2 linked regions of the Tahibacter amnicola genome follow. The protein of the gene in region 1 binds, or shares a complex with, the protein of each later gene. Links are inferred from orthologs where the notes say so. Each region holds a gene or a part of one and is shown on either strand. Other genes may lie near its edges.

Region 1 (4,335 bases):
TTCACCGCGGCATGCGGGCCGGAAGGCCATCGTGTCTCAGGCGAAGGGCACTTCACCCTTGCCCTGGCGCACGAGCTTGGGCGTGTCGTCGATCAGATCGATCACGGTCGTCGGCTCGTTGCCACAAAATCCGCTGTCGACGAACAGGTCGACGCCGGACTTCACGTGTTCATAAAGGTCATCGACTTCCCAGCCGGCCATGTCCGTGTCCGGGAGAATCAGGCTGGAGCTCGACAGGGGCTCGCCCAATGCCTCGACCAGCGCCAATGCTACGCGATGGTCCGGAATGCGGACTCCTACAGATCGTTGCTTGGCCTGCTTCAAGTGCCGCGGCACTTCGGCCGCCGCGGGCAGAAGAAAGGTGTAGGGACCGGGAGTCAGGGATCGGACCATCCGAAACGCCGCATCGTGCATGCGTGCGTAGGCACCGACCTCGCTCAAGTGGCGACAGACTAAAGTGAAGTTGTGCCTCCTGTCCAGTCCTCGAAGGCGGATCACCCGCTCATGGGCGTTCTGTGAGGCCAGGCGCCAGCCCAGCGCGTAGCCTGAGTCCGTGGGATAGGCGATGAGCCCACCGCGATCGAGTACGGCGACGACCTGGGCGATCAGGCGTGGCGGCGGGTTGTCCGGATGGAGGAAGAGTCGGGGGGCCATCCGCCCAGCGTGCGCAGAGGCGCCATTTTCGTCAAGCGGAACATGGCAAACTGCCCGGATGACCGCTGCGCGCGCCATCATCCACGTCGACATGGACGCTTTCTATGCGGCTATCGAACAGCGCGACAACCCGCAATGGCGCGGCCGGCCGTTGGTGGTCGGGGAGCTGGGGCCGCGCAGCGTGGTTTCCACCGCCAGCTACGAGGCGCGCCCGTTCGGTGTCCGTTCGGCCATGCCGACGCTTACGGCCAAGCGCCTGTGCCCCGAGGCGATTTTCGTTCCGGTCCGGATGAGCCGTTACCAGGAGGTGTCGGCCCAGGTGTTCGAGGTGTTTGCAGAGGTGACGCCGCAGATTGAAGGCCTGTCGCTGGACGAGGCGTTCCTGGATGTCACTGGCAGCCTTCGGCTTTTCGGCGGGCAGGTCGAGGCTATCGGCCGCTTCATCAAGGCGCAGATCCGCGCCAGGACCGCATTGAATGCCTCGGTCGGAATGGCGCACAACAAGCTGTTGGCGAAGTTGGCCAGTGAATTGTCCAAGCCGGACGGCCTGCTGCGTATCACGCAGGACTCGGTCCAGTCCATTCTCGATCCTCTGCCGGTCGGCCGGTTGTGGACGATTGGCAAGGTGGCCGAGGCCGGGCTGCATCGTCTGGGCATACGCACGGTGCGCGACCTGCGCGAGGCCGACGCACGGCGCCTCGCCCAGGCCATGGGGAACCAGGCCGTGCACTGGCAGCGCCTCGCGCGGGGCCTGGACGACAGGCCGGTCGAGGCGGGCGAGGAGAAGTCCGTCAGCGCCGAAACCACCTTCGAAACAGACCTGGATACCCTCGACCAGGCCTTGGCCTGGCTGGCCCGCCTGGCCGAACGCGTCGGGGAGCGCGTGCGTGCCCATGGCCTCCAGGGTCGGACAGTAACTGTCAAATTGCGGAAGCCGCCGTTCGAAACGCACACGCGGCAGGTGACACTGGTGGAACCGTCAGATGTCACCGCTGTCATCCTGGATGCCGGCCGCACGCTGCTGCGGCGCTGGTGGCAGGGGGAGACGACGCCGCGCTTACGCCTGTTAGGCATCGGATTGAGCAGTTTTGGCGAACTTCCGCAGTCGAGCCTGTTCGACAATGCCGCCGGACGCGCGCAAGATCACGTCGCCGACCGGATCAATCGAAAATTTGGCGGCGGGAGCCTTGTCCGTGGCGCCGTTCTCAAGGCCAGGAAGCCGCGAGATGACGAGTCGTCATGAATGGCACGAATCGTGATTATTCCGGAATTGATTTTGGAAGTGTGCTTGGCTAAAAGATCGTTCAACCCACGGGGGGTGTAGGATGCTTCATATGAAAGAGCCGAAGGCGCGAACAGGCATGCGCCCCGCGCGAATGAAGATCCGTTCCGCCGTGTTGATGATGCACGGTGGTGACGCGTGGTCGAGTGAACTGGAAGATATTTCCGCCACGGGCGTGCTGGTCAAGCGCCCCGAGGGGTTCACGGGACACGCCGGAGATTTGTTCGTTCTCGACATGATGATTGGCGATCAGCTCAACATCCATGTCGAGGCCACGGTCGCGCGGGTGACCGAGCAAAGCATCGGCTTCGCCTATGCGCGGATTCCCGAAAACAAGGAGGTTCCCCTGTGGGATCTCCTGGGCGGATATGCCGACTCGCTGGAGTCGTATCGCAGCTGAGGCACCTCGTACGCAACGAAAAAACCCGCCGTTCGGCGGGTTTTTTCGTTCTGGAACGCGCGGCGGCCGGTTATGCGGCGGTTTTTGGTGCGTCGCGCAGCTCGCGGCGCAGGATCTTGCCGACATTGCTCTTGGGCAGGGAGTCACGAAACTCGATGTAGCGCGGCAGCTTGTAGCCGGTGAGGTTCGCCTTGCAGTGCGCGCGCAGGTCGTCGGCGCTGAGGTTTGGATCCTTGCGGACGACCACGATCTTCACCGCCTCGCCGGACTTGTCGTCCGGAACGCCGATCGCGGCCACCTCGAGTACGCCCGGATGGGTGGCGACGACATCCTCGACTTCATTCGGATACACATTGAATCCCGACACGAGGATCATGTCCTTCTTGCGATCGACGATGTAGACGTAACCCTTGTCGTCGATGCGCGCCACGTCGCCGGTGTGGAGCCACCCGTCGGCGCTGAGGACCTTCGCCGTCTCTTCCGGACGGTTCCAGTAGCCCTTCATGACCTGCGGTCCGCGCAGGCACAGTTCGCCCACTTCGCCCATCGGCAGGTGGTTACCGTTGTCATCCTGGACGCTGACTTCGGTGGACGGGATCGGAAGGCCGATCGAGCCGTTGTAGTCGGGCAGGTCCATGGGGTTGATGCAGGCGGCGGGTGAGGACTCGGTCAAGCCGTAGGCCTCGATCAGGGTGATGCCGGTGACCTTCTTCCAGCGCTCGGCCACCGCACGCTGCACCGCCATGCCGCCGCCAAGCGTGAGGTGCAGGCTGGAGAAGTCGAGCTTGTCGAATCCCGGGGTGTTCAGCAGGCCGTTGAAGAGCGTATTTACGCCTGTGATGGCCGTGAATTTGACGCCAGACATTTCCTTGACGAACCCCGGCATGTCACGCGGGTTGGTGATGAGGTAGTTCAGGCCGCCGAACTTCATGAAGACGAGTCCGTTCGCCGTCAGCGCGAAGATATGGTAGAGCGGCAGCGCGGTAATGATGACTTCCTCGCCCAGGCGCGCATTCACGCCGAGCCAGGCTGATGCCTGCTGCATGTTCGCGATGAGATTGCGGTGGGTGAGCATCGCACCTTTGGCAACGCCTGTCGTACCGCCGGTGTACTGGAGGAAGGCAATGTCGTCGTGGGTCAGTCCGGCAGTCTTGTACGAATGCCGCTCGCCGCGGGACAGGGCGTCGCGGAAGCGGATCGCGCCGTCGATACGATAGGCCGGCACCAGCTTCTTGACGTACTTGACGACGAAATTCGTGAGAATGGATTTGGGGAAACCGAGGAGGTCGCCCAGACCGGTGGTGATCACGTGCTTGCAGGACGTTTCCCGGATCACCTCGGCGACAGTGCCGGCGAAGTTGTCGAGGACGACGATGGCTGATGCGCCGGAGTCATTGAGCTGGTGCTTGAGTTCGCGCGCCGTGTACATGGGGTTGGTGTTGACCACCACCAGACCCGCACGCAGCACACCGAAGATGGCGATGGGATACTGCAACACATTGGGCAGCATCAGCGCGACGCGGTCGCCTTTCTTCAGACCCAATTCGCCGGTCAGGAATGCGGCGAAGGTGCGGCTGAGACGGTCGACGTCACCATAGGTGAGCACTTTGCCCATATTGGAGAACGCCGGCCGGTGGCGGAAGCGCTCACAGGCCGACTCCAGCACCGCCACGACGGAACTGTACTCGTCGAGATCAATTTCGGCCGGAACGCCGGAAGGATAGCTCGCGAGCCAGGGGCGTTGGGTGCTCATCGTTTCGGTAACCTCGGCGGTCAGGGATGTCGGGGTAGCCGCTGGCGGGCGGCGAATCAGGCCTGATTGGAGCATATGCCCGGAAAACGCAGCAAGCGGCATTGCAGCGGCAGCGGGGGTATGCGCAAATCCCCCCCGGACCAACCGGCAGGAGGCGACATGAATCGACGGATTTTCGGGCTGGCCACGCTGGCGCTGTCGGCGGCGCTGGCGGCATGCCGGGGCACGCCGGATGAAACCCGCATC
Region 2 (7,074 bases), 2.0 Mb from region 1 along the record:
CGTCCACGGTGCAGTGCCGTTGTTGGCGATTTCCTGGCGGCTATCGACGACGTAGCTGCCGCGCTTGATGACGAAGACCTTGCGAACCGTAAGGCCGGACTGCGCGTCCTGCCAGGTCAGGGGGATCTCCAGGCTGTCCTGTCCGTCGGCCAGCGCGTAGGACTTCTGCTCGGCGGTGAACGTCGCCATGTGGTCGGGCGCGGCAGCACTGCCCTGGGCGCTAACCAGGCCCGTCTGGGCAATGAAGAACGTGGCGGCGTTGTCGTCCAGCAGCCGGACGGGGTTGGCGAAGTCTTTCGGTTCGCGCGGGTACGCCAGCAGGTCTGCGCGGACGATGGTGCCACCGCGGGTGTCGATCGCCAGCTTCAGGACGTCGCTCTTGACCTCAATCAGGTCGCCCGCGGCGGCCGTGGCGGCTGGAACGCTGGCAGCCGTGCTGCCGCTGGCGGTAGCCGGTGCAGGGGTGTCGGCGGACGGAATCGTTCCCGGTGCCGGGGTGGTCCCGGTGGCGGCTGCCGGCACGCCGGTGTTTTCCGCGGCGGTCACGGCGACCGGCGGTTGGCTGAAATCCTGCTGCCATTGGTTCCAGATCATGAAGGAAACCAGTGCTAGGGCGAGCAGCAGGAAAGAACGCGGATTATTCATGGCGTAGGCAGAATCGTGCGGCGGAGAGGTATCCGCAGCGGGGTGGGGACGGCCGGGGACGCGATCAAGGCGCGCTCGGCAGATCGCGAGTCAGTCGCGCATTGTGCCGGCGGCGTGTTGCGGCTTCAATGGCGGCAATTTGTGCCAGAGCAGTGCGAGATCGTCGAGGAGTTCCCGCGATGACACCGGCACGGCCGACGATCGGGGAATAATGAGGATGTCGAGCGGCACCAGATGCTGCCGGTGTCGCCGGAAACTCTCGCGGGTGAGGCGTTTTAGCCGGTTGCGCTCGACCGCCAGTTTCGAGACGCGACGAGACACCGCCAGCCCCATGCGGGCGGCGGTGCCATCGGTAATACGATATTGCGCTTGGAAGTAGCGGCTGGTGACACGTTGGCTGCCTTGGCGCAGCCCGTTGAAATCCGCAACGGTCAGTAGCCGCGCGGCGCGCGGGAAGCGAAACGCTTCCATGGCGCCGGTCCGACGGTCGTCAGACGGCCAGGCGCTTGCGGCCCTTGGCGCGGCGGGCGTTGATGACCTTGCGGCCGTTCTTGGTCTTCATGCGGCTGCGGAAGCCATGGTCGCGGGCGCGCTTCAAGCGGCTCGGCTGGTACGTACGCTTCATGGCGTCGTCTCCGAAAAAAGTGGGGATGGAAAAAGGGGCGGGAGAATAGTTCGCCGAGGACGGCAGTGTCAAGGTGCGCGTGGCTAAAAACCCAGCAACGGCGTAGACTTCCGCGCCCACTCCGGGGTTTAGACCCCGGACCGCCAGTCGACGAGGACGTAATGAGCGAACTCTGGCGGCGCTGTCTGGAACGCCTGGAAGGCGAGTTCGGCGCCGAAGATATACATACTTATCTCAAACCGCTACAGCCAGCCGAAGGCGACGACGGTCTACGTCTGCTTGCCCCGAACGCTTACACGCTGGAGCGGATCGAGACGGAATTCCTGCCGCGGATCCGCGTGGTGCTGTCGCACCTGCAGGGTCACCAGGTGCCCGTGCGCCTGGAAGTGGGCACGCTGAGCGCCCGGCGTCCGCCGGCCGCGAAAGCCTCGCCCGCGACGCGCCCCATGCCGGCGTCCGCCGCCCCCCTGTTCCGGTGGTCGAGCCTGTCGTCGAGTTCGACGGCAATCTGGATCCGAACTACACCTTCGACAGTTTCGTCGAGGGCAAGTCGAACCAGCTGGGCAAGGCGGCCGCGATACAGGTTGCGACCAACCCGGGCCGCGCCTACAACCCGTTGCTGCTCTACGGCGGCACCGGTCTTGGCAAGACGCACTTGATGCATGCGGCCGGCAACCTGATGCGCGCGAACAATCCGCGAACCAAGGTGCTGTACCTGCGTTCGGAGCAGTTCGTGTCGGCCATGATCGATGCCCTGCGCAACAAGAACATGGATGAATTCAAGCGGCGCTTCCGCGAGGTGGATGCGCTGCTGATCGACGACATCCAGTTCTTCGCCGGCAAGAACACGACGCAGGAGGAGTTTTTCCATACCTTCAACGCGCTGTTCGAGGGCAAGCAGCAGATCATCCTGACCTGCGACCGTTATCCGAAGGAAGTGGACAATCTCGAGCCGCGCCTGAAGTCGCGACTGGGCTGGGGGTTGTCGGTGGCCATCGAGCCACCGGATTTCGAGACGCGCGCGGCGATCCTGCTCTCCAAGGCGCAGGCGAAGGGAATGAGCCTGCCGGAGGATGTGGCGCTGCTGATCGCCAAGCGGATGCGTTCGAATGTGCGCGACCTCGAGGGCGCCCTGAACACGCTGGCCGCCCGGGCGAACTTCCTGGGTCGATCGATCACGCTGGAATTTGCCCAGGAGACGCTGCGTGACCTCCTGACGGTCCATGCCCAGGCGATCACGGTTCCGAACATCCAGAAGACGGTAGCCGACTTCTACCAGCTGAGGCTGCAGGACCTGTTGTCCAAGCGCCGTTCGCGCTCACTGGCGCGTCCGCGGCAGATGGCGATGGCCCTTTCGAAGGAATTGACCGAGCACAGCTTGCCGGAGATTGGCGAGGCGTTCGGGGGCCGTGACCATACGACGGTGCTGCACGCCTGCCGCACCATCCGCGATCTTACGGAAACGGATGGAAAGCTGCGCCAGGACTGGGAAAAGCTGGTGCGTATCTTGACCGGGTGATTGCCTGTGGATAAACAGTGGTCGGCGCTGGGGGCAATAGTTATCCACAGATGATCGACAGGCGGCCAAGCGGGTTCCGGGGAGTTTTCCAATCACACAACTGATTGAAAAATAAAATGAAAACGGCGAAGTCCCCAGATTTCGCGGTGCTCTACAACCACCGTCACCCTCTTAAAAGAAAAAAAACGTTTTGTTTTCGAACCGGGATTCTTGACCATGCGATTCAGCATCCAACGCGAAGCTCTCCTAAAACCGCTGCAACAAGTGGTCGGCGTGGTCGAACGGCGCCAGACCCTTCCCGTACTGGCCAACCTGTTGGTGAACGTGAGTGGAGGACGCGTCTCGTTCACGGGTACCGATCTGGAAGTGGAAATGGTTGCCACGACAGATGCGAATGACACAGAAGCGGGCGACATCACCATTCCGGCGAAGAAGCTCTTTGATATCTGTCGCGCGCTCCCTGATGGCGTGAAGGTGGATGTGAAGCTGTCGGGCGATCGGGTCACCGTCAGCGCTGGTCGCAGCCGCTTCACGCTGGCGACGCTGCCTGCCACCGAGTTCCCCGTCGTGGACAATATTGAGCTGGTGGAGAAGGTCACGCTGCCCGAAGCCACGCTCAAGAACCTGATGGATAGAACCGCCTTTGCCATGGCGCATCAGGATGTCCGCTATTACTTGAACGGGATGCTGGTGGATCTACGTGAGAACGCGCTGCGCTGCGTAGCGACGGACGGACACCGACTGGCGCTGAGTGAGACGGCTGTAGAGGCAAAGGTCTCCACGCGCCGCCAGATCATTATTCCGCGTAAGGGTGTGCTGGAACTGCAGGGTCTGTTCGAGAACGGCGATGGCACGGTTGATCTGGAGTTTGGGAAGAACCATCTCCGCGTTCGCCGTGGAGACGTGCAGTTCACCTCGAAGCTGATCGACGGCCGTTTTCCGGACTACGAGGCCGTCATTCCGATTGGTGCAGACAAGGAGGTCCGGATCGGCAGGGACTCTCTCCGGGCGGCTCTGCAACGCGCGGCGATTCTCTCCAACGAGAAGTACCGCGGTGTGAAGTTGGACGTGAGCCCGAACAAGCTGGGTATCGTGGCGCACAATCCGGAACAGGAAGAGGCACACGAAGAACTGGAGGCGGAGACGCCTGTCAGCGATCTGAGCGTAGGCTTCAATGTGAATTACCTGCTGGATGCGCTCGGCGCGCTGCAGGGCGAGGAAGTGCTGTTGTGCTTGCGGGACGGCCAGTCGTCGTGCCTGCTTCGTACGCCAGAGTCGGAGCAATCCCGGCACGTGGTGATGCCGCTGCGACTCTGAGAAGTCTTCCGGATGGAAACGAGAACCCGCGGGAATGAAGTACCGCGGGTTTTTTTATGGGTGGATGAATGCGTATCCGCGAGTTGCGTGTTGAGAACCTTCGGAATATTTCGTCGGCCTCGGTGTCGCTGGGGCCGGGTCTGAATCTTTTCCTGGGCGCCAACGGCGCTGGAAAGACGAGTTTGTTGGAGGCAGCGTTCCTGCTGTCGCATGCCCGTTCCTTTCGAAGTGGGAAGAGGGAGTCGCTGGTTCGGCGGGGCGCCGAGAGCTTGAGCGTATTTGCGGTGGTGGAGTCTGGTTCGCGGGGAGAACGACGGGTCGGCTTGCGGCGGGACGCGGACAAGTGGGTCGGCCGGGTCGATGGGCGTAACACCGAGGGTCTGGTAGAACTGTTGCGTGAGATTGCCGTGGTGTGTTTCGAGCCGGGGTCGCATGGCCTGATCGGCGGGCCGGGTGAGGAGCGACGACGCTTTCTGGATTGGGCCTTGTTCCACGTGGAACAGGAATTCATGGACGTGGCACGACGGTACCGTCGCGCGCTGAAACAGCGGAATTCCCTACTGCGTCGTGGCGTATCTGGCCGGGACCTGGATCCGTGGGACGCCGCGCTCGCTGACGCCGGTGAGGCTTGGCAGGCACAGCGGGAACGCTACGTCGCAGCGTGGTTTCCGGAGGTCGAGACGCTATGTAGGCAGTTTCTGCCGGAGCTGGGCGCCTGCTCGCTTCGCCTATCCAGTGGCTGGGCCGCCGGAGCGCGGCTGTGCGATGTGTTGCTCGAGCGTCGGGAACGCGACCAGGTACGGGGGCATACCGGGGCAGGGCCGCACAGGGCGGATTGGTCGATCTCGTTTCAGGAGGCCCCGGACCGCGAGCATCTATCCCGGGGGCAGGAGAAGCTTTGCGCGATGGCGTGCATTCTCGCGCAGGCCCGCCTGTTTGCAACGCAGACCGGTGAGTGGCCAGTGATCTGCCTGGATGATTTGTCGTCCGAACTGGATGCAGTGCACGAGGCTGCGGTGCTCAGTTGGCTACGGGCGCAGGGAGCGCAGATCCTTCTTACGGGTACCGACGCGCCGCGCTCAGCATTGCCCGACGACATGGAGCGAATGACGTTCCACGTGGAACAAGGTCAATTCTCCGCGCTGCTATAATTGATCGTTCTCCGATCCCGCTGCGCCCCGCCGCAGCCACGCCCTGGCGACCCGCATGAGCGAACAGTACGACAGCAGTAACATCAAAGTCCTCAAAGGCCTCGAAGCCGTCCGCAAGCGCCCCGGCATGTACATCGGAGATACCGATGACGGCACGGGCCTGCATCACATGGTCTTCGAAGTCGTCGACAACTCCATCGACGAGGCGCTCGCGGGCTATTGCGACCACGTGCACGTAACGATCCATCAGGATGGATCCGTCAGCGTCTCGGACAACGGTCGCGGTATTCCGGTGGACGTCCATCCGGAAGAGGGCAGGTCCACGGCGGAAGTCGTGATGACGGTGCTCCACGCCGGTGGCAAGTTCGACGACAATTCCTACAAGGTCTCGGGCGGCCTCCATGGCGTCGGCGTATCCGTCGTCAACGCGCTATCCGACCATCTCTGGCTAACCATCTATCGCGATGGTCATGAGCATGTTCAGGAATACTCGCTGGGCGAACCGCTCTACGCGGTAAAGAAGGGCCCACCGACCAACCGGCGTGGAACCACGGTCCGCTTCAAGCCCAGCCCTGCGACGTTCTCGAACACCGAGTTTCACTACGACATTCTCGCCAAGCGGCTGCGCGAACTGTCCTTCCTCAATTCGGGTGTAAAGATCGAGATCCTGGATGAGCGAAACGACAAGCACGACATCTTTCAGTACGAGGGCGGCATCCGCTCCTTCGTGCAGCACCTCGCTCAGCTGAAGACACCGCTCCACACGAATGTCGTCACCTTCGACGCCGCGCAGGACGGCATCACGGTCGAAGCCGCCCTGCAGTGGACGGATGCGTACCAGGAAACGTGTTTCTGCTTCACCAACAACATTCCCCAGAGAGATGGCGGTACCCATCTGACCGGCTTTCGAGCCGCGCTGACCCGAACCCTGACGAACTACATCGAGAACTCTGGCGTCGCCAAGAACGCCAAGGTGGCGCTGTCGGGCGACGACATGCGCGAGGGAATGATTGCGGTTCTCTCGGTCAAGGTTCCGGACCCCAAATTCTCATCTCAGACCAAGGACAAGCTGGTCTCATCGGAAGTGAAGGGGGTCGTCGAGCAGGTGGTCAACGCCAAGCTCGAGGAGTTCCTGCTCGAAAACCCCGCCGAGGCACGTGCGATTGCCAGCAAGGTCGTCGATGCCGCGCGCGCCCGTGAGGCCGCCCGCAAGGCACGCGAGATGACGCGCCGAAAGGGCGCACTCGATATCGCCGGACTGCCGGGCAAGCTCGCCGACTGCCAGGAAAAGGATCCGGCGCTGTCCGAACTGTTCATCGTCGAGGGTGACTCGGCCGGTGGCTCGGCCAAGCAGGGCAGAAACCGCAAGACACAGGCCGTGCTGCCACTCAAGGGCAAGATCCTCAATGTCGAGCGCGCGCGCTTCGACAAGATGCTCTCGTCCGCGGAAGTCGGCACACTGATCACCGCACTCGGTTGCGGTATCGGCAAAGACGAATACAACCCGGACAAGCTGCGCTACCACCGCATCATCATCATGACTGACGCGGACGTGGACGGTTCGCACATCCGCACCCTCCTGCTCACCTTCTTCTACCGGCAGATGCCGGAGCTGATCGAGCGTGGCTACGTCTACATCGGCCTGCCGCCGCTCTATAAGCTCAAGCAGGGCAAGCAGGAGCTGTATCTCAAGGACGATACGGCGCTCAATCAGTACCTGATCAACAACGCCGTCGAAAATGCGGAACTGCGGCCGGGCGGTGGGGCCCCGGGTGTCACCGGCGTAGCACTGGAACGGCTCCTGGTGCACTACCAGC

Evidence for each region.
Region 2: the proteins of dinB (region 1) and dnaN are in contact, whole or in part, in a solved structure (PDB 1OK7), measured with the Escherichia coli proteins. The link is inferred for Tahibacter amnicola from one-to-one orthologs.

The regions. Positions count from the first base shown.
Region 1 is NZ_CP104694.1:2,432,776-2,437,110, forward strand. Bases 1-2,804 are described here. They hold dinB (DNA polymerase IV), read left to right. Parts: upstream 1-712; coding sequence 713-1,897; downstream 1,898-2,804. Other genes in these bases: N4264_RS10365 (L-threonylcarbamoyladenylate synthase), read right to left, coding at 37-654; N4264_RS10375 (PilZ domain-containing protein), read left to right, coding at 1,989-2,336; N4264_RS10380 (long-chain-fatty-acid--CoA ligase), read right to left, coding at 2,407-2,804. Also shown: more of N4264_RS10380, read right to left, coding at 2,805-4,089; N4264_RS10385 (YybH family protein), read left to right, coding at 4,249-4,335. UniProt on the Escherichia coli protein: Poorly processive, error-prone DNA polymerase involved in translesion repair and untargeted mutagenesis. Copies undamaged DNA at stalled replication forks, which arise in vivo from mismatched or misaligned primer ends.
Region 2 is NZ_CP104694.1:450,784-457,857, reverse strand. The notes cover bases 2,074-5,055. They hold dnaN (DNA polymerase III subunit beta), read left to right. Parts: upstream 2,074-3,005; coding sequence 3,006-4,106; downstream 4,107-5,055. Other genes in these bases: recF (DNA replication/repair protein RecF), read left to right, coding at 4,175-5,055. Outside these bases: membrane protein insertase YidC, read right to left, coding at 1-645; rnpA (ribonuclease P protein component), read right to left, coding at 736-1,116; rpmH (50S ribosomal protein L34), read right to left, coding at 1,136-1,270; more of recF, read left to right, coding at 5,056-5,257; gyrB (DNA topoisomerase (ATP-hydrolyzing) subunit B), read left to right, coding at 5,313-7,074. UniProt on the Escherichia coli protein: Confers DNA tethering and processivity to DNA polymerases and other proteins. Acts as a clamp, forming a ring around DNA (a reaction catalyzed by the clamp-loading complex) which diffuses in an ATP-independent manner freely and bidirectionally along dsDNA.